One region of the Enterobacter sp. RHBSTW-00994 genome, then DNA from elsewhere that is predicted to be linked to it. Evidence: predicted binding sites of a transcription regulator. Region 1 holds the regulator's gene; each other region holds the start of a gene.
The links. The regulator Fur, encoded in region 1, represses iron uptake genes when iron is present. The targets are predictions, from matches to a motif close to ATAATAATGAGAACNACTATCAA.
Positions count from the first base shown of each region.

Region 2: HV346_RS13015 (TonB-dependent siderophore receptor) is a predicted target of Fur. The motif match lies at 4,084-4,106, and genes of this name have one in related genera.
Region 3: zupT (zinc transporter ZupT) is a predicted target of Fur. The motif match lies at 3,619-3,641, and genes of this name have one in related genera.
Region 4: HV346_RS16190 (Nramp family divalent metal transporter) is a predicted target of Fur. The motif match lies at 4,487-4,509, and genes of this name have one in related genera.

Region 1 is NZ_CP056199.1:1,325,118-1,331,141, forward strand. It holds gene glnS (glutamine--tRNA ligase) at 1-956, shown strand, start outside; gene chiP (chitoporin) at 1,404-2,801, shown strand; gene chiQ (ChiQ/YbfN family lipoprotein) at 2,848-3,177, shown strand; gene fur (ferric iron uptake transcriptional regulator) at 3,310-3,756, opposite strand; gene fldA (flavodoxin FldA) at 4,049-4,579, opposite strand; gene ybfE (LexA regulated protein) at 4,735-5,022, opposite strand; gene ybfF (esterase) at 5,151-5,924, opposite strand.
Region 2 is NZ_CP056199.1:2,711,468-2,717,491, reverse strand. It holds gene HV346_RS13040 (potassium/proton antiporter) at 1-1,060, opposite strand, end outside; gene ldcA (muramoyltetrapeptide carboxypeptidase) at 1,158-2,072, opposite strand; gene emtA (membrane-bound lytic murein transglycosylase EmtA) at 2,181-2,792, shown strand; gene HV346_RS13025 (flagellar brake protein) at 2,831-3,562, opposite strand; gene HV346_RS13020 (GlsB/YeaQ/YmgE family stress response membrane protein) at 3,770-4,024, shown strand; gene HV346_RS13015 (TonB-dependent siderophore receptor) at 4,137-6,024, shown strand, end outside.
Region 3 is NZ_CP056199.1:4,112,248-4,118,271, reverse strand. It holds gene hldE (bifunctional D-glycero-beta-D-manno-heptose-7-phosphate kinase/D-glycero-beta-D-manno-heptose 1-phosphate adenylyltransferase HldE) at 1-1,411, shown strand, start outside; gene ubiK (ubiquinone biosynthesis accessory factor UbiK) at 1,472-1,768, opposite strand; FMN riboswitch at 1,890-2,040, shown strand; gene ribB (3,4-dihydroxy-2-butanone-4-phosphate synthase) at 2,146-2,799, shown strand; gene zupT (zinc transporter ZupT) at 2,833-3,606, opposite strand; gene ygiD (4,5-DOPA dioxygenase extradiol) at 3,803-4,591, shown strand; gene HV346_RS19570 (glutathionylspermidine synthase family protein) at 4,635-5,795, opposite strand; gene HV346_RS19565 (DUF1190 family protein) at 5,798-6,024, opposite strand, start outside.
Region 4 is NZ_CP056199.1:3,374,621-3,380,644, forward strand. It holds gene ipdC (indolepyruvate decarboxylase) at 1-238, opposite strand, end outside; gene mgrA (L-glyceraldehyde 3-phosphate reductase) at 423-1,421, shown strand; gene ypeC (DUF2502 domain-containing protein YpeC) at 1,548-1,886, shown strand; gene HV346_RS16185 (IS4 family transposase) at 1,934-3,109, opposite strand; gene HV346_RS16190 (Nramp family divalent metal transporter) at 3,209-4,447, opposite strand; gene nupC (nucleoside permease NupC) at 4,797-5,984, shown strand.

The DNA.
Region 1 (6,024 bases):
GTCGTCTGTACGACTGGGTGCTGGATAACATCACTATTCCGGTGCATCCGCGCCAGTACGAGTTCTCTCGTCTGAATCTGGAATACACCGTGATGTCCAAGCGTAAGCTGAATCTGCTGGTGACTGACAAACATGTTGAAGGCTGGGACGACCCACGCATGCCGACCATCTCCGGTCTGCGCCGTCGTGGTTACACGTCTGCATCCATTCGCGAGTTCATCAAACGTATCGGTGTGACCAAGCAAGATAACACCATCGAAATGGCGTCTCTGGAATCTTGTATTCGTGAAGATTTAAACGAAAATGCACCGCGCGCGATGGCCGTTATTGACCCCGTTAAGCTGGTTATCGAAAATTATCCTCAGGGCGAAAGTGAACTCGTCACGATGCCTAACCATCCGAGCAAACCAGAGATGGGCAGCCGTGAAGTGCCGTTTAGCGGTGAGATCTGGATCGATCGTGCTGACTTCCGTGAAGAAGCCAACAAACAGTACAAGCGCCTGGTGATGGGTAAAGAAGTTCGTCTGCGTAATGCGTATGTGATAAAAGCTGAACGTGTTGAAAAAGACGCGGAAGGCAATATCACCACGATTTTCTGTACTTATGATGCGGATACTCTGAGCAAAGATCCTGCGGATGGTCGCAAAGTGAAAGGCGTGATCCACTGGGTTAGCGCTGCCCACGCGCTGCCGATTGAAATTCGTCTCTACGATCGTCTGTTCAGCGTACCAAATCCAGGTGCAGCGGACGATTTCCTGGCGACTATTAACCCCGACTCTCTGGTCATCAGGCAGGGTTATGCAGAACCGTCTCTGAAACAGGCTGAAACCGGTAAAGCGTTCCAGTTTGAACGTGAGGGATATTTCTGTCTGGACAGCCGTCACAGTACGGCGGAAAAGCCCGTGTTTAACCGCACTGTGGGTTTGCGTGATACCTGGGCCAAAGCAGGCGAATAATAACGCTTCGTAGGTCAATGAGAAACAACGCCGCTAACTGCGGCGTTTTTTTTATTTTATGATCATACCGTTAATGAAAGGTATGTCATGGCGATGTCAAAATATCAGGTCAATGAGCTGCTACTTATTTTTCTCGAAAAAAGTTCGAAGTATTTGTCCACCAATGGACTGAGATAAATCGTCGACAAAAATAGTTCTTCCTTGCTTAAACTAACTGATTTTCCGCGTAAAACCTCGAATTGGCGGAAGTGTTACAAATCACTACCAATTATGTGCACTTCGTCATAATCCTGACTTTTGCCTACTAAAAAGCATTGATAATTCGTGTCGCGAAAAATAACCTAAAGGCGGTAGTTAATTCGAGGGTATTTCTAACTACCCCAGACCATCAGGTCTTTTATATTTTTCGCCGTTTAGGCGTTTTAATTCGTCAAAGAGGATTTATCTATGCGTACGTTCAGTGGCAAACGTAGTGCGCTGGCGCTGGCTATTGCCGGTGTCACAGCAATGTCTGGTTGGGTTGTCTCCCCAGAAGTTCATGCAGCAGGATTTGTCGATGATTCCACGTTAACAGGCGGTGTCTATTACTGGCAGCGTGAGCGTGATCGTAAAGATGTTACCGAAGACAAATATAAAACCAACCTTTCTCACTCCACCTGGAACGCCAACCTGGATTTCCAGTCTGGTTATGCAGCCGATATGTTCGGTCTTGATATTGCAGCATTTACCGCAATTGAAATGGCAGAAAATGGCGATAGCGGCCACCCGAACGAAATTGCCTTCTCTTCCAGTAATAAAGCGTACAAAGAAGACTGGTCTGGCGATAAAAGCGGGGTCAGCCTGTATAAAGCGGCTGCAAAATTCAAATACGGTCCTGTATGGGCGCGAGCAGGTTATATTCAGCCAACCGGACAAACCCTGTTAGCACCGCACTGGAGCTTTATGCCAGGTACTTATCAGGGCGCAGAAGCCGGAGCTAATTTTGACTACGGTGATGCGGGCGCGTTGAGCTTCTCCTATATGTGGACCAACGAGTACAAAGCGCCGTGGCATATTGAGATGGACAAGTTCTATCAGAACGACAGAAAAACCAAAGTAGAATATCTCCACTCACTCGGTGCGAAGTACGATTTCAAAAACGATCTGGTTCTTGAAGCCGCATTTGGTCAGGCTGAAGGGTATATCGATCAGTATTTTGCGAAAGCCAGCTACAAATTCGACATCATTGGTGGTCCTCTGAGCACCAGCTACCAGTTCTATGGTACGCGTGACAAAGCCAGCAATGGAACGGTTAACGATATTTATGCTGGCACAGCATGGTTGCAGGCGCTGACGTTTGGCTACAAAGTCGGTCAGGTTGATTTACGTCTGGAAGGGACCTGGGTGAAAGCTGAAGGCCAGCAAGGCTACTTCCTGCAACGTATGACACCAACCTATGCCTCTTCAAACGGTCGTCTGGATATTTGGTGGGATAACCGTTCTGACTTTAACGCCGATGGCGAAAAAGCCGTCTTCTTCGGCGCGATGTATGACCTGAAGAACTGGAACCTCCCGGGTTGGGCAGTGGGTGCATCTTATGCTTACGCCTGGGATGCGAAGCCTGCCGATATGGCCACCCCGGATGCTTACTACGACCCTAACTACCGTCTGAAAGAGTCCTCTTACAGCCTGGATGCGATTTACACACTGCAGGATGGCCGCGCAAAAGGCACGATGTTCAAGCTTCACTTCACTCAGTATGACAACCATTCCGATATCCCGAGCTATGCGGGCGGTTACGGCAACATCTTCCAGGATGAGCGAGACGTGAAATTTATGGTTATCGCGCCGTTCACTATTTTCTGATGAACCCTCCGGCGGGCTGAGTCCCGCCGGAAAGGAGACTGAAATGATGAAAAAAATCGTGCTTATTGCCGTCATGGCTGCCGGGCTTACAGCCTGTGCGCAACCTCAGGCCCCGAAAGAAGATTCTCGCCTGAAAGAGGCTTACAGCGCCTGCATTAATACGGCTGAAGGCTCGCCGGAAAAAATTGAAGCTTGCCAAAGTGGGCTGACTGTGCTGAAGAAAGAGAAAGCACATGAGCAATTCGCGACGCAGGAAAATGTCAGAGTGATGGATTACCAGGCCTGTATTCAGGCGCGTAAAACCGGTAACGATCAGGAAGTGGCAAAACGTTGCGACAAAATCTGGCAGGAAATTCGTAGCAATAACACCAAATAGTAAGCTGTTTGCCACGCCCGGAGACGCTCGTTTACTGTCAATACAGTAAGCAATGCATCTCCGGGCTTTTTTATTGATATTTCAGGCAAAAAAAAGCCAACCGTAAGGTTGGCTCAGAGTACGAAAGCGAGCTTATTTCGCGTCGTGCGCGTGATCGTCTTCACGACAATCGCCTTCTGCACAGTGACCATACAGGTACAGGCTGTGGTTAGTCAGGCGGATGCCATGACGTGCTGCGATTTCACGCTGACGCGCTTCGATGGAATCATCGCTAAACTCAATCACTTTGCCGCAATCGAGGCAAATCAAGTGATCGTGATGATGCTGTTGCGTCAGTTCGAACACGGATTTACCGCCTTCGAAGTTGTGACGGGTGACAATTCCGGCATCATCAAACTGGTTCAGAACACGGTATACGGTCGCCAGCCCAATCTCTTCGCCCATGTCGATCAGACGTTTGTAAAGATCTTCCGCACTGACGTGATGGTTATCCGGTCCTTGCAACACTTCCAGGATTTTCAAACGAGGAAGCGTAACTTTCAGGCCAGCCTTCTTTAATGCGGTATTGTTGTCAGTCATGCGGAATCTGTCCTGTTGCTAAACGATTCACTTCTAAAGAAGAAGTGACAGAAAATGCACTTGGGATAATGCGTCTCATTATAGAACTGCCATGCCTAAATGAAAACTGCAAGTCTCAAGCAAAGTATGCTTATAAAAACGTGGTATCGCCAACAAACTTGTTAGAAAGCGACCCCTTTACCAGACAGTTATTGTACAGGTATGAGCGCAAAAGTTAAAAGTTTGTAGCAATTAATTTAATTGGTACGACCTGATACTGCGACGCAACACAAATGCTGCGCCGCATCAATCATTAAGCGTTAAGGATGTCGTCCAGATTCAGCTCTTCGCGGATCTGTTTCACCCATTTTTCAACACGCTCAGCGGTCAGCTCCGGTTGGCGATCTTCATCAATGGCCAGACCGACAAAGTGATCGTCATCAGCCAGACCTTTAGAGGCCTCAAAGTGGTAACCCGCTGTTGGCCAGTGGCCTACAATCGCCGCGCCGCGTGGTTCAATGATATCGCGAATTGTTCCCAGTGCGTCACAGAAGTACTCTGCGTAATCTTCCTGATCGCCACAGCCGAACAGGGCAACCAGTTTACCGTTGAAGTCAACTTCTTCCAGCGTTGGGAAGAAATCGTCCCAGTCACACTGTGCTTCACCGTAGTACCAGGTTGGAATGCCGAGCAACAGGATGTCATAGCCTTCGAGATCTTCTTTGCTGCTCTTGGCAATGTCATGCACATCGGCAACATCTTTACCGAGCTGTTTTTGAATATTTTTTGCGATATTTTCGGTATTGCCGGTGTCACTGCCGAAAAAAATGCCGATGATTGCCATGAGTAAAATAACCTCTTGAAACTTAATGGTATGGTGGCGCGATTTGTCCACGGATAGGGGCAATAATAGCAGAACTGACAACCCTGCGGGAACTGCTATCGCGCAGGACTGCACTCTGTGCTACATGAAAAGGGTGAGAAAGGGAATTATCCGACTTACACCTTGCTGTGTGATTTTTCGAGTTGCGCGATCAACATCTCTTCAATCAGCTCACTACGGCTGATATTGCGTGCATCAGCAAGTTCGTTAAGTGCATCGACGGCATCAGCATTGAGCTTTAGCTCGACACGCTTAAGCCCACGATTTTTATCGCGTTTAAGCTGATTGCGTTTATTAATACGCAGCTGTTCGTCGCGTGAAAGCGGATTGGTCTTGGGTCGTCCCGGGCGACGCTCATTCGCGAACAGATCTATTGTCGTGCGGTCCGTTTGTTCTTTGGCCATGATTTTGAGACTTCGGGGGAAACACGCCGCCCTGCTAATGCCCAGGCGATAAGCGCGCAATCATACATCACGGAAAACGGCACGCCAACGACTGGAAGCCTGTAGCCTTCCGGTCGCTGTCTTTTTAATCAATTTTCAATGTCAGCGAGATAACGGCGGATAGCGCGAAGTACAGCTTCTGGTTTTTCTGCGTGCACCCAATGCCCAGCTCCGGCAATCACGTGGGCTCGTGTCTGAGGGAACTGCGCCAGAATCGCATCGCGGTACGCTTCAGTAACATACGGTGAATTGCCGCCACGGATAAAGAGAGCAGGGTGTGACCAGGCAGGCACGGGTTCCCAGCCGACAATATGACGGTACTGATCCCACAGCACCGGAACGTTGAAACGCCACTGACCTTCGACGAAAGATTTCAGCAAAAATTGCACAACCCCCTCTTCATCAAGGTGCTCGCGCATAATGGCTGCCGCCTGTTGGCGGGTAGATACACCGGCGTCTGTCACGGCATTAATTGCCGCAAAAATTTCATCATGGCGACGAACGTCGTAATCTACCGGGGCAACATCAATAACAATCAGCCCATTGATACGCTCAGGTGCGAGCGCGGTCAGCGCCATAACGGCTTTGCCGCCCATTGAATGCCCAATCAGCGTGACTTTTTCGAGGTTATTAACGTCAAGTGTCTCCAGCAGATCCTGTGCCATTGCCGTGTAGTTCATGTCCGGCGATCGACCGGAAAGGCCATGGTTTCGCATATCGACCTGCAAAATGTCGTGATCGGTAACCAGATCGCGCGCCAGTACACCCAGATTATCAAGGCTGCCAAACAGGCCGTGAACCAGTACGATGGGGGAATTATTGTTCGGCGATTGTGCAGATTGCGCTCGGGTATTCAATTTCATGGCAAAGTTCTTTTTTTACGTATGTCAGGTTAGGGTATTATGTTGACCATTCTGCCGCCCGGCTGCAAGGATCCAGTTTATTCTGACTTTTGCCGCCAAC
Region 2 (6,024 bases), 1.4 Mb from region 1:
TCGGGAACACCGCCAGGATGATGGGGACAGCCCCACGAAGTCCTACCCAACTGATGAAGATGCGCTCGCGCAGGTTGAACCCGCGAAACGGCAGCAGACCGGCAAACACCGACAGCGGGCGGGCAAAGAAAATCATCCAGGCGGATAAAATCAGCGCAGGAACAGCGATTGGCAGGAGATCGGACGGTGTCACCAGCAGACCGAGTACCAGGAACATACCGATTTGTGCCAGCCATGCCAGCCCGTCAAAGTTCTGCAAAATGGCGTGACGGTTGCGAATCGGGCGATTCCCCAGCAGGAAACCACATAAATACACGGCAAGGATACCGCTGCCGTCCATCGCCGTGGTCAGGGCAAAAATCAGAATGCCGCCGCTCAATGCCAGCAGAGGGTAAAGCCCGGCGGGGAGCGAGATACGGTTAATCATTTGCTGGAGCAGGTAACCGCCGGAAAGCCCGATAGCAATGCCCAGGCCAAACTGTTGCACTATTTCCCAGGCAAACATCCAGCTCAGACCGGCTTCGTGTTGCTGGATCATTTCAATCAGGGTGATGGTGAGAAATACCGCCATGGGATCGTTACTGCCGGACTCAATTTCGAGCGTGGAGCCGACGCGTTCGTTCAGCCCCTTTCCTCCCAGCAGAGAGAAGACCGCCGCTGCATCGGTTGAACCGACGATCGCGCCAATCAGTAAACCTTCCATCAGGTTCAGGTGGAATAACCATGCGGCCATCATGCCAGTAAGTCCGGACGTAATCAGGACGCCAATGGTGGCCAGCGACAGGGCCGGGCCGAGGGCAACACGAAATGAACTTGCCTGGGTACGCATCCCGCCATCCAGCAAAATGACTGCCAGCGCGAGGTTACTCACCATATAGGCGAAGGGATAATTATCGAATGGGATACCACCGATACCGTCGATGCCCGCCAGCATGCCGATAGCAAGGAAGATGACCAGAATAGGTATGCCGAGACGCGACGAAAATGAACTTAATAAAATACTGCAGGTTACAAGTACCGAACCCAGAATGAAAAGACTGATTATCGCTGCGGCATCCAATGTTGTCTTACTCCCACCTCAATATTGCTGTTTCTCCTAAAACCCTAACATATTAACGACAGAAACAGCGTTTTATTGAGGCGGTTTAACGGCTTTTTTATGCCTTTATATGGGGATGGCCGCTGATTGTTAACCGACTGCCTGACGTATCGTGGGTCAATATCGCCTGCGCCCCGAGTGGAAGGGTGACCGTTTGCTGTTCATGACCAAATGCCAGGCCGGTTATCACAGGAATATCCAACCGGGAACGGATAAAATCGACCATGGTGTCGAGTGAATAACCCGCGTCGTAATCATTGGGTTGTGCGCCACTAAAACTGCCCAGAACAATGGCAGACTGACGCGAAAGAATACCCGCGTGATAAAGTTGCAATAGCATACGCTCGACCCGGAACGGGTGTTCATTAATGTCCTCAAGCACCAGAATGCCATCCTCGATGGTGGGGAGCCACGGCGTGCCAACCAGTGACACCAACATAGCCAGATTTCCTCCCCACAACTGACCTTCACACGCCCATTGGGGGCCTTCGCCTTGCCACGTCACATCGAAGACTGGATTCTGGAGCGCGCGCCAAAAGTGTTCCTGCGTGAATGCATCCAGTTCGGGCGCGCCAACGTTCCCTGCCAGCATGGGGCCGCTGAAGGTAATGATATTGTGTAAGGCCAGAAGACCCAGTTGGATCACGGTGAAATCGCTGTGCCCGCAGATCAGCAGTGGGTCCTGCTGCTGGCGTTTTGCCAGCCCCGCCCAGTCGATACTCTCCAGCAAACGACTTGCGCCATAACCGCCGCGAACCGCCATTACGATGGTGTTTTCTCCGTTCAGGGAGACCAGATCGTTTATATCGGCCAGACGTTGCGTTTCGGTTCCGGCGAACCGCTGCTGGCGGCGAGGGATAATTGTCTGATTTGTGACGCGATGGCCCGATTCCAGTAAGCGCTGAACACCGCGCTGTGCGGCGTCCTGGTTAATGCAGTACCCGGATGGCGCGATAAGATGAAACTGAGACATGGCAATTCCTTGCTGAATGAGAAACTAAATGCTTATATCATGCCGCCTATGCACGCTCTCCATCAAGGGGGCTGCGTAAGGTAATGACCGGCTATAAGGATAGATGACGTGAAATTGAGATGGTTTGCTTTTTTGATTGTGTTGCTTGCAGGCTGTAGTACAAAACATGACTATCAAAATCCACCGTGGAACCCGGAAGTACCTGTTAAACGGGCAATGCAGTGGATGCCAATCAGCGAGAAAGCGGGCAAGGCATGGGGCGTGAGTCCGCGTCTGGTCACGGCGATTATTGCGGTCGAATCAGGCGGAAATCCAACGCTGGTCAGTAAATCGAATGCGGTGGGGCTGATGCAACTCAAAGCCTCGACGGCGGGGAAAGAGGTTTATCGGTATATGGGCTGGAGCGGACAGCCATCAACCAGTGAGCTGAAAAACCCGGAGCGTAACATCTCAATGGGAACTGCCTATTTGAGCATTCTGGAACATGGCGTGCTGAAGGGGATTCAGGATCCTGAAGTGATGCAGTATGCGCTGGTGGTCTCTTACGTCAACGGTGCAGGGGCGTTGCTGAGAACCTTCTCATCAGACCGTCAAGCCGCTATCCAGGAGATCAACGGCATGGATAAAGATGAATTCTTTAATCATGTGGTGAAAAACCATCCGGCCCCGCAGGCTCCACGTTATATCTGGAAAGTCCAGAAAGCGATGGATGCGATGTAAGGCCGTTGTCGGGCGGCGCACATGCTGCCCGACGTCACTTACAGAACTTTATTTGCCCTTTCCCGTGCTTCTCGTTCCAGTGAAAAAATAATACGTTGTAATTCGCGCTCTGCTCCTGGGCCAACATTCAGAAAACGGAAGCTCAGGCGCGGGGTGGTAATGGTTTCATTTTTACTGTCCACCACTTTACGCTCGCTGATCGCAATCAACTGTGCATCGAAGTAAAAACGCCCCCATCCGCCCATATCCAGCTCTATTTGCGTGAACCGCATGCCTTCAACCAGCCCGTCGGGTTTTGCTGTGTCCATCAATGCGCCCATGCCACCGAGCGACAGATCGAACAAGCGGAAGCGGATCTCTTTTTTATCCGGCATTTTGGCTTTACAAAAATACGAAGGATGAAGCGGGGCGCTGATGCGAAAATACTCACGGCGCTGCACAAACCAAAGGTTAGTGGGTAATGGCGCAACAAATGCCGGCAGACCCTGATAGTCATCCTGTTCGAGCCGCGGCAGAACGAATTCGACTTTCGCCCCCTGGGTTTCGGCCAGCACAGAAATATTCGCCGCACGCAATACGGCGCGGTTCTCATACTCCTGGCTACCCAGATCAACCACCAGGCGCTCCGGCGTGACCTCAAGGATCTTGCTGATGAACTGGTTCGTTGACCAACTGATGCGCAATGGCACTTCGCCTTTTTGCAGGTCGCGTAATACCCCTAATACAGCCAGCGGATTTTGTTTCAGGAACTGCTCACTGTAATTACTCACGCCGAATGGCTCCTCGATGTGTGACAGACTGTCATAGCGTTATCGGCAGACTCAAATGAAACTTAATACAAACCGGTGAGTTTTTTTCACCGCGTCAGGCAATTTAAGTCGGTGAGATGAAACTGGTTTTCCGGCGATGACCTATACTGAGTGTAACTGCACAGAAGGTTTTCTGCGCACGAATTAAACCTGCAAGAGGGCATCGCTATGGGTATCATCGCCTGGATTATCTTCGGTCTTATCGCTGGTGCTATCGCCAAACTCATCATGCCTGGGCGTGATGGCGGTGGCTTTATTTTGACCTGTATCCTTGGCGTCGTGGGTGCGGTTGTTGGTGGCTGGCTAGCGACAATGTTTGGCGTTGGTGGCAGCATCAGTGGTTTTAACCTGCACAGCTTCCTGGTCGCTGTGGTGGGTGCGGTTGTCGTGCTAGGGGTGTTCAGGTTACTCAGACGAACATAAATTACCCGGAAGCGGCTCTCCTGTGAGGGCCGTTTTTTTGTGCCTATCTTGATTTGCAAATAGGAATGAGAATAATTGTCGTTTCTGAATTACCCAATAATAAGACGACAATATGAACACCTCGCGTTTTGCATTATGTGCGTTGGCAGGAGCCGTGACGCTGGCATTTCAGGCACAGGCTTTTGCCGAAGAATCAACCGTCGTGGTGACGGGCTCAGAGCAGGGAAGTGAGCTTCCCGTCTGGACCAATAGCGCAACCAAATCGGCAGTTGCCGAAAGTAAAACGCCCCAGGTGATCAATACCCTGTCGGCACAAGAAATTGAACAGCGTCATGCGAACTCGGTGAATGAGATCCTGCGCTATGCCCCAGGGGTATCGACTGAGGTGCGCGGGAATACCTCTTACATGAGCGAATACAAAATTCGCGGGTTTACGGTTGATCAGGAGTTCTATAACGGGCTTCAGTTACCCTATAACGTCACCGGGAATACCAAAGCGCGTATCGACCCCCTGTTGATTGACAGCATCGACATCCTGAAAGGACCGTCATCGGTGTTGTACGGTGGGGGCTCCCCCGGTGGGCTGGTTAATATTCAGGGTAAAAAGCCGCAAAAAGAGGCGAAAACCGAGCTGGGGTTCAGCACCGGAAACCGTAATCTGAAAGAGGGTTATCTGGACTCGACCGGGCAAATTGCCGACAGTGACTGGAATTATCGTCTGCTGGGCAAGGCGACAGAGAGCGACGACCAACCGCACACCACGCGCTATGAAAACTATCTGGTTGCACCGTCCGTCACCTGGCAGCCCGACAGCAAGACGCGTCTCACCCTTGACGCGCTGGCACAAAATACCCCGAGTTTATCTCCGTCTAACCCGTTGCCTCTGTCCTATTTACGCTCGAAATATGCCGGTCGTCGCGACTATGCGGGTGATGAGTGGAACGGCTTTAAGCAGCGCCAGTGGATGCTCGGCTACCGTTTTGAGCATGCGTTTGACAATGGCTGGGGGGTGAGTCAGAAGACCCGCTATTTCGATGTTGATACACATCAGCGTAGTGCCTACCCGACGGGACCGGGTAGCGATGTCTATGACCTTAACCGCTTTGCCTATACCACGGATGAAGATCTTCAGAGCGTTAACGTTGATAACCAGATCACGAAAACGGTGTCTCTCGGCGAATGGCAGCATCACCTGTTGGCCGGGTTTGATTATCAGAAAATGAATTCACATTTCCACTATCGCTATGCCGCGGCGACGCCGGGAATCGATATGCGTTCTCCGGACTATACGCAGATCCATGAGAGTGCGCTGGGGCTTTACACCGCGCAAAAAAACCGACTGAGCTATCAGCAAAATGGCTACTACGTGCAGGATCAGGTTGAATATGGCGGGTTGAATGTGTTGGGTAGCTTGCGCTATGACGATTACCGTTCCGTGACCACCGACTATCTGCAACACGGTGATAAAGCGTGGGTTTCGCAGGATCGTGTGACCAAACGTCTGGGCGCACTCTACGCCTTCGGGAACGGGATCTCTCCATTCATTAGCTACTCCGAAGGTTTTTCCCCTGTGTCGCCGCAAGGGACGTTAACGGCAAAAGACGTCAAGCCAACGACCAGCAAACAGGTTGAGGGCGGGGTGAAGTACCTGCTGGAAGACTACGCCACAACCTTTACTGCATCGGTGTTTAACATTCGCCAGAATAACGTCGTGACGACCGATCCCGGTTTCCTGAATTATCGTCAGACCGGAGAGGTGGAATCCAAAGGGGCGGAATTGTCTGCCATTAGCCGCCCTACGGACAACCTGACGCTGATTGCAAACTACGCTTACACGCATGCTATCAACACCGAAGATGATAAATACAAAGGTAAACGTCCAACGCAAGTACCAGAAAATTCAGTGAATTTGTGGGGAGACTATACCTTTGACAGCACACCGTTGAAAGGACTGAATCTGGGAGCAGGAGCCCGCTACACCGGCCCTATGGAGATCGCGC
Region 3 (6,024 bases), 2.1 Mb from region 1:
GTTTGAACGTGCTGGGGTTATGGTTGTCGGTGATGTGATGCTGGATCGCTACTGGTATGGGCCGACCAGCCGTATTTCCCCGGAAGCCCCTGTTCCGGTGGTCAAAGTGGACACCATTGAAGAGCGTCCTGGCGGCGCGGCAAACGTGGCGATGAACATTGCTTCTCTCGGCGCACATTCGCGTCTGGTGGGGTTGACCGGCATTGATGATGCGGCGCGAGCGCTGAGCAAGTCGCTGGCGGATGTGAACGTGAAGTGTGATTTCGTTTCTGTACCGACGCATCCGACGATCACCAAATTGCGTGTGCTCTCGCGTAATCAGCAGTTGATCCGACTCGACTTTGAAGAGGGGTTCGAAGGTGTCGATCCTGAGCCGATGCATGAGCGCATCGCACAGGCACTGGGCAACATTGGTGCGCTGGTGCTTTCAGATTATGCGAAAGGCGCGCTGGCAAGCGTTCAGCAGATGATTCAGCTGGCACGTAAAGCGAATGTTCCGGTCCTGATCGATCCTAAAGGGACTGACTTTGAACGTTATCGCGGTGCAACGCTGCTGACGCCAAACCTGTCTGAATTTGAAGCCGTTGCCGGTAAGTGCAAAACCGAGGAAGAACTGGTTGAGCGTGGGATGACAATCATTGCTGATTTCGACCTATCCGCATTGCTGGTAACCCGCTCAGAGCAGGGGATGACGTTGTTGCAGCCAGGTAAAGCGCCGCTACATATGCCAACCCAGGCACAGGAAGTTTACGATGTTACGGGGGCGGGCGATACGGTGATCGGCGTGCTGGCGGCGACGCTGGCGGCGGGAAATTCCCTTGAAGAAGCCTGTTACTTCGCTAATGCTGCAGCCGGTGTTGTTGTTGGTAAACTCGGAACCTCTACCGTTTCGCCAATCGAGCTGGAAAATGCGGTGCGCGGTCGTGCCGATACCGGTTTTGGGGTGATGAGTGAAGATGAGTTGAAAGCGGCTGTCGCTGCTGCGCGTAAACGCGGCGAGAAAGTGGTCATGACCAACGGCGTGTTCGACATTCTGCATGCGGGTCATGTTTCTTATCTGGCGAATGCACGCAAGCTGGGCGATCGCCTGATTGTAGCGGTAAACAGCGATGCATCCACAAAACGCCTGAAAGGCGAAACGCGTCCAGTGAATCCGCTGGAGCAGCGTATGATTGTGCTTGGCGCACTGGAAGCGGTGGATTGGGTGGTCTCCTTTGAAGAAGATACCCCGCAGCGCCTGATTGCCGGCATTCTGCCCGATCTTCTGGTGAAAGGTGGTGATTATAAGCCGGACCAAATCGCGGGCAGCGAAGAGGTCTGGGCGAATGGCGGCGAAGTGATGGTGCTCAACTTCGAAGATGGATGTTCAACCACCAATATTATTAAGAAGATCCAGAAAGACAGTCATTAAATAAAACGGGCCGATTGGCCCGTTTTATTTTTCATCTTCTCCGACGGGGAGATGAGCATATTATTCTGCTTCGTCCACTGGTGGTATGGCTGGTGCTGGCTTCACCTCTTCCGGTACATTACGGTTTTCCAGCTCGGTTAAACGCTGCTCCAGCAACGCCAGCTTCTCGCGAGTGCGAAGCAAAACCTGCGTCTGCACGTCAAACTCTTCACGGCTGACTAAATCAAGGCGAACCAACTGCGCCTGCAACGTCTGGCGGATTTTCTTCTCAACGTCATCACCAAATTCACGGATACCTTTTGGCATGGATTCGTGGACCTGACGCGCAATTTGCTCAATTTTTTTCGGGTCAATCATTGTGGCTTCCCTTGATGAAACGGTGTTGATAACCATTGTAGCGCGTCATGCTCCAGGATAAACCAGAATTGTTTGAAGCTTATGCATTGCCCAGGATAATCAATAGCGTTATAGTTATCTCGCTTATTCTCAGGGCGGGGCGAAATTCCCCACCGGCGGTAAATCAGCATAACGCTGAAAGCCCGCGAGCGCTTTGGGTGAAAACTCAAAGGTCAGCAGATCCGGTGTAATTCCGGGGCCGACGGTTAGAGTCCGGATGGGAGAGAGTAACGATCCAGTCGGGCATGGCCCGCTCACGTTATTTTTTTGCCGCTTATACGGCGCTCCTAAGACTGCCCTGATTCTGGTAACCATAATATTAATGAGGTTTTTTTACCATGAATCAGACGCTACTTTCCTCTTTTGGCACTTCAACTCAACGTGTTGAACACGCTCTTGATGCACTGCGCGAAGGCCGCGGTGTGATGGTGCTTGACGATGAAAACCGTGAAAACGAAGGCGACATGATCTTTGCCGCCGAAAACATGACCGTTGAACAGATGGCGCTGACCATTCGTCACGGTAGCGGCATCGTATGCCTGTGTATTACCGAAGATCGTCGTAAGCAGCTTGACCTGCCGATGATGGTTGAAAACAACACCAGTGCCTTTGGTACGGGCTTTACCGTGACCATTGAAGCCGCGCATGGCGTGACGACAGGTGTGTCTGCGGCTGACCGTTTGACCACTGTTCGTGCCGCTATCGCTGATGGCGCAAAACCTTCAGACCTGCACCGTCCTGGCCACGTGTTCCCCCTGCGTGCGCAAGCGGGTGGTGTGTTGACGCGTGGCGGCCACACTGAAGCGACTATCGATCTGGTGACGCTGGCAGGCTTCAAACCGGCGGGTGTGTTGTGTGAACTGACTAACGATGATGGCACGATGGCTCGTGCGCCAGAGTGCATCACCTTTGCGCGTCTGCATAACATGCCCGTTGTTACGATTGAAGATCTGGTGGAATACCGCCAGGCGCACGAACGTAAAGCCAGCTGATTGTTGAAAAACGCCGGGATTGCCCGGCGTTTTTTATCCAATACCTGCTGTTTGCAAGAGCACTAAACTTAATCCCATTACCGACATACCGCATAACACGCCGTAGCTGGGGTTGTTGTTGGGATCGATCTCCTTCGCCAGCGGCATCAGCTCATCAACTGACAATGCCACCATAATGCCCGCGACTGCGGCCATGATCGCTGCCATCACCACTGGTGATACCAGGCTTCCGAGTATCAACCACGCCAGTATACCCCCAAAAATTTCAGCCATGCCTGAGATACCAGCCCAGAAAATTGCTGTCCGTTTTGAACCCGTTGCGGCATAAACCGGCCCGGCTACGGCGAGTCCTTCAGGAATATTGTGCAATGCAACAGCCAGCGCGATGCCAAAGCCCATCTCAAGGTTGGTGCTGGCCGTGACATAGGTGGCAATGCCTTCCGGGAAGTTATGCAGGCTGATACCCAGCGTGAGAAGGATAGCCGTGCGTTTAATGTTGCGTGGCAGTGGTGTCACGTTTTTTTGCATTAAATCCTGGGGATGCGCATGCGGGAGCATACGGTCAAGCGCAAAGTAGCCCAGCAACCCAAATACAAACATGCCATAGCCTAAGACAGGAGACATACCCTCAGCCCCCAACGCGGCTGGCAGCATTTCCATCAGGGAGATTAACAGCATAATCCCGGCGGCAAAACCGAGTGAGAATGCCAGCACCCGGTTGGAAGGCTTCTGGCCAATGACGCCGAGAATAGCGCCAATAAAAGTGGCTGCACCCGCGAGTAGGGTCAGGATCAAGGGGACTGACATTTACCGCTCCTTATGATAATGATTCTCATTAATATTAATGATTCATTCGAGGCAAAGCGAGAGGGGCATCTCTGCTTTACACATTCCTTACGTTCAAATTTCCTGAAGATGATCATCACGCTTATCCAGGTTCATCTTTGCCTGATTGCGCGTAATGTATAACCATCAAAACGACATCTTATGTAAGGATATCACCATGACTTCTTCTCGTATGCCAGCACTGTTTTTAGGCCACGGTAGCCCTATGAACGTTCTGGAAGATAACGTCTATACCCGCGCCTGGCGTCATCTGGGAGAGACGTTGCCGCGTCCGAAAGCGATTGTGGTGATTTCAGCACACTGGTTCACCCGTGGTACTGGCGTGACGGCAATGGAAGCGCCGAAAACTATTCATGATTTCGGCGGATTCCCACAGGCGTTGTATGACACGCATTATCCGGCTCCTGGTTCACCAGCCCTCGCACAGCAACTGGTTGATTTACTGTCGCCTGTTCCTGTCGCACTGGATAAAGAAGCCTGGGGCTTTGACCATGGTTCCTGGGGCGTACTCATTAAAATGTATCCGGATGCGGATATCCCGATGGTGCAGCTCAGTATCGACAGCACAAAACCGGCCGCGTGGCATATGGAAATCGGCCGTAAGCTGGCGACACTGCGCGATGAAGGCATCATGCTGGTTGCGAGCGGGAACGTGGTGCACAACCTGCGCACTGCACGCTGGCATGGGGAAAATACGCCTTATCCGTGGGCGACCTCATTCAACGACTACGTTAAAGCGAATCTGACCTGGCAGGGCCCGGTTGAACAGCATCCGCTGGTGAATTATATGGATCACGAAGGGGGATCGCTGTCTAACCCGACACCGGATCACTTCCTGCCGCTGCTGTATGTATTAGGGGCATGGGATGGTCAGGAGCCGATAACTATTCCAGTCGATGGGATTGAGATGGGGAGTTTGAGTATGTTGTCGGTGCAGGTCGGCTAAAACGAACAGGCCCGGCAGGCGACGTGCCGCCGGGCCCAGCAAATTACTCCACAAAAATATGCGGATAAAAACGTGACAGATCTTGCGTGATCAGCGCCCGGTCTTCACGAATACCGATCCCGGCTGGCTGATCGTTAATGAGCCAGCTACCGATCAGCGTATAGCTGTCACCAAATTTCGGCAGTTGATAAAACGCCTGGACGATCATCCCTTCTTCACCGTATGGCCCTTCAACCGCCTCCAGCGTTTTACCGTTTTCGATAATCGACACATTCGCCCCTTCGCGGGAGAAGATCGGTTTAACAACATACTTCTCCATTGCCGGGTAATCGTCTTCGGCAAAGTACGCCGGCAGCAGATTTGGGTGGTCAGGGAACATCTCCCACAACAGCGGCAGCAAGGCTTTGTTGGAAATAATGCTCTTCCAGGCCGGTTCCAGCCAGCGAACGCCAGCATCTTCAAGCTTGGTCGAGAACATTTCGCGGAGCATATATTCCCAGGGGTAGAGCTTGAACAGGTTGCTGATCACCTGGTCCTGGAGATCGGTGAACTGGCCTCTTTCGCCCAGACCAATATCTTCGATATACAGGAATTCAGTCGCAACTTCCGCTTCGGCGGCACAGTCCTGCAAATACTGAACCGTACCGCGATCTTCAACCGTGTCGCGGCAGCAGGCAAGGTGCAGTAGATTAAAACCGTGTTGTTCGCGCAGCTCAGCAAAACGCTCAATCAGTTTTTCCTGCAGGCTGTTAAACTGGTCAGCGCCTGCTGGCAGGTTACCGGCATTGGCCTGATCTTCCAGCCAGAGCCACTGGAAGAAAGCCGCTTCGTACAGCGAGGTCGGCGTATCAGCATTATTTTCCAGCAGCTTAGGTTCACCAATGCCATCCCATGCCAAATCAAGGCGTGAATAGAGTGAGGGCTGATGGGTTTGCCATGACTGACGTACAAAGCTCCAGGTGTGCTTTGGAATACGGAATTTGGCCATTAGGTCATCGCTGCCGATGACCTTCTCGACCACTTTCAGGCACATCTGGTGTAGCTCTGCGGTAACCTCTTCCAGCTTATCAACCTGCGCAAGCGTCAGCTTGTAGTAAGCATCTTCACACCAGTACGGTTCGCCATACATAGTGTGAAAGTTAAAACCGTATTCAGTGGCTTTTTCACGCCAGTCCGGGCGCTCAACAATACTGACTCGTTCCATGATCAGCCGCCCATTGAGCGCGTGGAGGAGCCGGTCGCGCTACGCTGCATCGTGGTCTGTTTCGCGACAGATTCGCCAAACCCGCCACGGGTAATGGTGCTGGTGGTGGCAGGTTTTGGAGCCATTGCCGTTTTGGGTACGGTCGTGGTGCGGCCAGGCTGTGCTGCGCCATAGCCTTTGCCGCTGGCATCAGTGTATTGACCATAAGCCGGGCTGGCCGGGTTTTTAG
Region 4 (6,024 bases), 2.0 Mb from region 1:
ATTCCCCAACACCAAATGTTGTCAGCAGTGCGGCAAAGCCCTTACACCGGGCATAACCATCTGCGGCATAAGATGCATTCAGTTCGTTAGCGCAGCCCACCCAGCAGATATCGGGGCTGTCGATCACATGGTCGAGAAACTGCAGGTTATAATCACCGGGCACACCAAACAGATGATCAGCACCGCAATCTGTAAGCCGGTCCAGCAGATAATCAGCGACGCAATACGGGGTTCGCATAACAGGTGTCCTTCTGACGTTGACCTCACTTTGAGTATTAAAGAAGCGTGATGGCTGTCCAGAAATGGCAGAAAGAAGCGTATGGAAAGAATGCTTTACAAAAAAGGGTGCGTTATTCTCCTTTTCTTCACGTTAGTGTAAACGCATACACTGGCTTTTCTTTTCTGCGCCTGAGGTTACGAGTATGGTTTTTCAGCCTGACAAAAATCGTTATCAGACAATGCAATATCGCCGTTGCGGACAGAGCGGTCTCAAATTACCCGCCATTTCTCTCGGGCTTTGGCACAACTTTGGCGATGCCACGCTAATTGAGAATAGCCGCCAGCTTTTACAACGCGCCTTCGACCTGGGGATAACCCATTTTGATCTCGCCAATAACTATGGCCCACCTCCTGGCTCAGCAGAATGTAACTTCGGACGTATTTTCCAGGAGGATTTTCAACCCTGGCGCGATGAGTTGATTATCTCAACCAAAGCGGGTTACACCATGTGGGATGGCCCTTACGGTGACTGGGGTTCACGTAAATACCTCATCTCCAGCCTGGATCAGAGCCTGAAGCGTTTAGGGCTGGAGTATGTCGATATCTTCTATCACCATCGCCCTGATCCGGAAACGCCGCTGCAAGAGACAATGAAAGCGCTAGACCATGTGGTACGCCAGGGGAAAGCGCTCTATGTCGGACTCTCTAATTACCCTGCGGAACTGACACGCCAGGCGATAGAGATACTTGACGATCTTGGAACGCCCTGCCTTATCCATCAGCCCAAATATTCCATGTTTGAACGTGCCCCCGAAAAAGGATTACTCGGCGTCCTGCAGGATAAGGGCGTGGGGTGTATCCCCTTCTCTCCACTGGCGGGAGGCCAACTGACCAACCGTTATCTGAACGGCATTCCGGCGGATTCACGTGCGGCCAGCGGCAGCAAATTTCTTAATCCTGACCAAATTACGGAAGAAAAACTGGCAAAAGTTCGCCGACTCAATGAACTGGCCGAACATCGTGGTCAAAAATTATCGCAAATGGCGCTGGCATGGATTTTACGCCACGATACCGTGACCTCTGTGCTGATTGGGGCTAGTAAGACTGCGCAAATTGATGATGCGGTTGGCATGCTCGAAAATCGTCACCTTTCTGAAGAAGAACTCGCTGCCATTGAAACGATTTTGACCTGTACAGAATAAGAGCTCTTTTAGCAAAACGTGCTCCCTTTTGTGAATTCGGAGTTGAGGCGATGAAACGGGGCTTTACCGCCCCGTAATATTGCGTTAACAGGCCGCATAAAGGCCCCGATCGTGAAGGAGAAGAGTATGTTCAGGTCACTGATTCTGGCTGCAGTATTACTGGCTGCAGCGCCGCTGGTTGCTAATGCAGGCGAGATCACCCTGTTGCCATCCGTAAAATTACAAATTGGCGATCGTGATAATTACGGTAACTACTGGGACGGTGGCGGTTGGCGCGACCGTGATTACTGGCATCGTAATTATGAATGGCGTAAAAACCGCTGGTGGAGGCATGATAATGGCCGTCATCGCGGCTGGGACGATCGCAGAGCCTATGAGCGAGGTTATCGTGAAGGCTGGAGCGATCGCGATGACCGTCGTGGTGATTGGGGTCGCGGGCGTGGTCATGGTCACGGCCACCACTGATGATTAAAAAAGGAGCCTTACGGCCTGAGGGATCCCCAGAAACATCATCAATACACCATGATGATGTTTCGATAGGCCCTTGCCATATCTGCATATACCCTGTCGGGGTTCATCCCCGACAGGAGCCCCGGTGACTGCCGGATGACATTTTCACTCAATGTCAGATACGACAGCACCCTGCGTGATTTCTCACTATTCGCCTGGAACCATCGATTTATTCCCTTACTTTCAAGGTAATATCCCGTCAGCCATAGGATGATGCTGTAGAGAACTGCAACCAGGCAAAGCACGGATAGTCTTTTTTCTCCCCGACTTTTACTTGCCCGCAGTCCCAGCCCATAGCGCTCGCTTTTTTCATCTCTGAAGTTCTGTTCTATCTGCATACGGCGACTATAAAGTTTAACTATCTCGCGTGGCTTATATTCCATCAGGCTGGTAAAAAGCAGCCACGGTTCACGCGCGTTTTTACGGTACATCCTGTCTGTTTTGGGGTAATGCTGACTGCTTTTCCTGCCCGTCGCCCGCTTATGCACGGTGTAGAAATGTCCCGGGCAGGCACGACTGGCGTTGCGTGCCAGTCGCCCGAATCCCGGATAACGCGCCGTTGTTGATGACGCAACATCCCGCGCCATCAGCCACTCTTCATCCCCGATGACCTGAAAACAGAGGCTGTCCCTGACTCGTCCAACAAAATCCCAGCCCAGAGAGCGGATGTGATGAAACCAGCTACTGCGAAACCCGGCATCCGTCACAATGATGACCTGTTTATCTTTACCGACAGCCGTTGCCATCTGGTCAAGAAACGCGTTCTGGATGGCAGAGTTGTTCTGGTAGCGGGAGGAAATGACCTTACTCATCAGTGGGATAGCCCTGCCATCACACAATAAGCTTGCCCGCAAAACACTGAGTTCTGATGAAGGATAGCCACTCCAGTCCACGGCAATGACACAAACTGAAAGGCTGTGCGTGAGGCGGGATACAGGCTGCTGGTAGACGGAGGGAATATCACTGAACATCAGGTCGCTGTTGAGGTGCCGATCAACACGCTTAATCTTGTGCTTAACACGTGCGGGGCCTGGCAGGTATCTGCCGATGCTGGTAAGAGAAAGCGAAGCACCACGTGTCAGGGCCACGGTCATATCGAGCAGGGCGTTTTTACGGTACTGATGAATGGAGTTCAGGGACTGGCTGAAAAATTTATGGCAAACTTGTGAAGCAGGCATAGAGGAGTGACCTTACTTTTTGGTGGAACACTAAGTAGATCACAACCTTCTATGCCTGTCTTTATTTATGGGGAGCCGTCAGGCCTTGCGGCTCCTTTTTTATAACCCTAATGCAGTCCCCACCAGCAACCACAGATTCAACGCCACCACCACTACCACGATAGCCCACCCTGCCCGTTTCACAAGAGTGGTATTAACCAGATCGCCCATCAGCGATTTATTGCTGGTAAAGATAAGCAGAGGAACCAGCGCAAGGGCAATACCAAAACTCAGTAATACCTGGCTCATTACCAAGATACGCGTCGGATCCAGCCCCATCAAAATCACAATAAACGATGGCAGCATGGTGACCGCACGACGAACCCACAGGGGAATATGAAAGCGAACAAACCCCTGCATAACGACCTGACCAGCCAGGGTCCCCACCACCGTTGATGAAAGGCCTGCCGCAACCAGGCTCAGACCAAAAATAGTTGCTGCGGCATGGCTGAGTAATGGTTCGAGCGTCAGATATGCCTGATCGAGATCGGCAATACCTGTATGCCCGTTGAAATGAAATGCCGCAGCAGCTGTTGCCATCATCGCCAGATTGACAAAACCGGCGATGGTCATGGCAATCGCCACATCCCATTTCGTCGCAGAATAGCGCTGCTGCCGTGTGCCACCATGCAAGTGCTGCGTTAACGAAGAGTGCAGATAAATCACATGTGGCATGATCGTGGCCCCAAGCACACCAGCTGCGAGAAACACCGCCTCTGAGGTCGGTAAATCAGGAATTATCATCCCTTTACTTAACTGCGCCAGGTCAGGTTGCGAGAAAATCAGCTCGACAATATATGCGGCCGCAACAAACAGCAGCAGGCCACCGATCACTTTCTCAAGCGGTTTTTGCCCGCGGCGCTGCAACATAAGAATAAGGAAGGTCGCTATCCCGGTCAGCACAGCGCCCTGCAACAGAGAAACGCCAAGAATCAGCTTGAAACCAATTGCTGCGCCGATAAATTCAGCAAGGTCAGTCGCCATGGCAATAATTTCGGCCTGAACCCAGTAAAGCCAGACAGCAGGACGAGGATAATGATCGCGAATTTGTTCCGCCAGGTTTTTACCTGTTGCGATACCTAGCTTCGCGGAGAGCATCTGAATCAGCATGGCCATCAGGTTTGCCCAGACAACCACCCACAGCAGTTTATAGCCGTAACTGGCCCCGGCCTGAATGTTGGTCGCAAAATTACCCGGATCGATGTAGCCAATGGCGGCAATGAATGCCGGTCCCATTAATGCAAAGCGCAACTTGCGTGCCGCTCTGCCACTGCTACTCTCAACGCGACTGTTTGTCATCTCTGCCTCAGAAATATAGCCTTTGCTATGTTTCATGCTATCAAAATGAGAATGATTATCAAGTTCATTTATAATGTTTAACGTGATATCTCTGATAGCTAAAAACGATAGAAGGGCTGAAAGATGTGAAGGGTTGTCACAGGCGATGCAATCGCACAGTCAATTTAAAGCGTAACACACAAACGTAACTTTTCACTCATTTACTCAACATAACAGAAATGTATAGTTGATCACTATTTTTGAGACTCGTCACAGGATGTAACTATAGTGTGCCCTTGATCTCGTTTTCTTTGTGCTTGTTACATAGAATGTGCACGGAAATTAAACCTGCCTCATATTTGGAGCAAATATGGACCGCGTCCTTCATTTTGTCCTGGCACTTGTTGTCGTTACTGCACTTGCATTGCTGGTCAGCCATGACCGCAAAAAAATTCGTATTCGCTATGTTGTTCAACTGCTGGTTATTGAAGTTTTACTTGCGTGGTTCTTCCTGAACTCCAACGTAGGCCTGGGCTTCGTGAAAGGCTTCTCCGAAATGTTCGAAAAACTGCTCGGATTCGCTAACGAAGGAACCAACTTCGTCTTCGGCAGCATGAATGATCAAGGCCTGGCATTCTTCTTCCTGAAAGTGCTTTGCCCTATCGTCTTCATCTCCGCACTCATCGGTATCCTGCAGCACATCCGTGTTCTGCCTGTTGTTATCCGTGCGATCGGTTTCCTGCTATCCAAAGTGAACGGCATGGGTAAACTGGAATCTTTCAACGCCGTAAGTTCCCTGATCCTCGGTCAGTCTGAGAACTTCATCGCGTATAAAGATATCCTGGGCAAGATGTCCCGTAACCGCATGTACACCATGGCGGCAACCGCAATGTCCACCGTTTCCATGTCTATCGTGGGCGCGTATATGACAATGCTGGAGCCAAAGTACGTTGTTGCAGCGCTGGTTCTGAACATGTTCAGCACCTTTATCGTGCTGTCGCTGATCAACCCATACCGTGTTGATGCCAGCGAAGAAAACATCCAGATGTCTAACCTGCATGAAGGCCAGAGCTTCTTCGAAATGCTCGGCGAATACATTCTGGCAGGTTTCAAAGTTGCGATTATCGTTGCCGCAATGCTGATTGGTTTTATCGCACTAATCTCTGCACTGAACGCCCTGTTCGCCGCCGTACTGGGCATCTCCTTCCAGGGAATTCTTGGCTACATCTTCTACCCAATTGCATGGGTAATGGGTGTCCCGGCTCACGAAGCACTGCAGGTCGGCAGTATTATGGCGACTAAACTGGTTTCCAACGAATTCGTAGCCATGATGGATCTGCAGAAAATCGCCAGCACGCTCTCCCCGCGCGCAGAAGGCATTCTCTCCGTGTTCCTGGTCTCCTTCGCTAACTTCTCTTCCATCGGGATCATCGCCGGTGCGATTAAGGGCCTGAACGAAGAACAAGGTAACGTGGTTTCTCGCTTCGGTCTGAAACTGGTATACGGTTCTACGCTGGTGAGCGTACTGTCTGCATCCATCGCAGCACTGGTACTCTAATCCAGACAATAAAAAACCGGGAGCCAGGCTCCTAATGCCA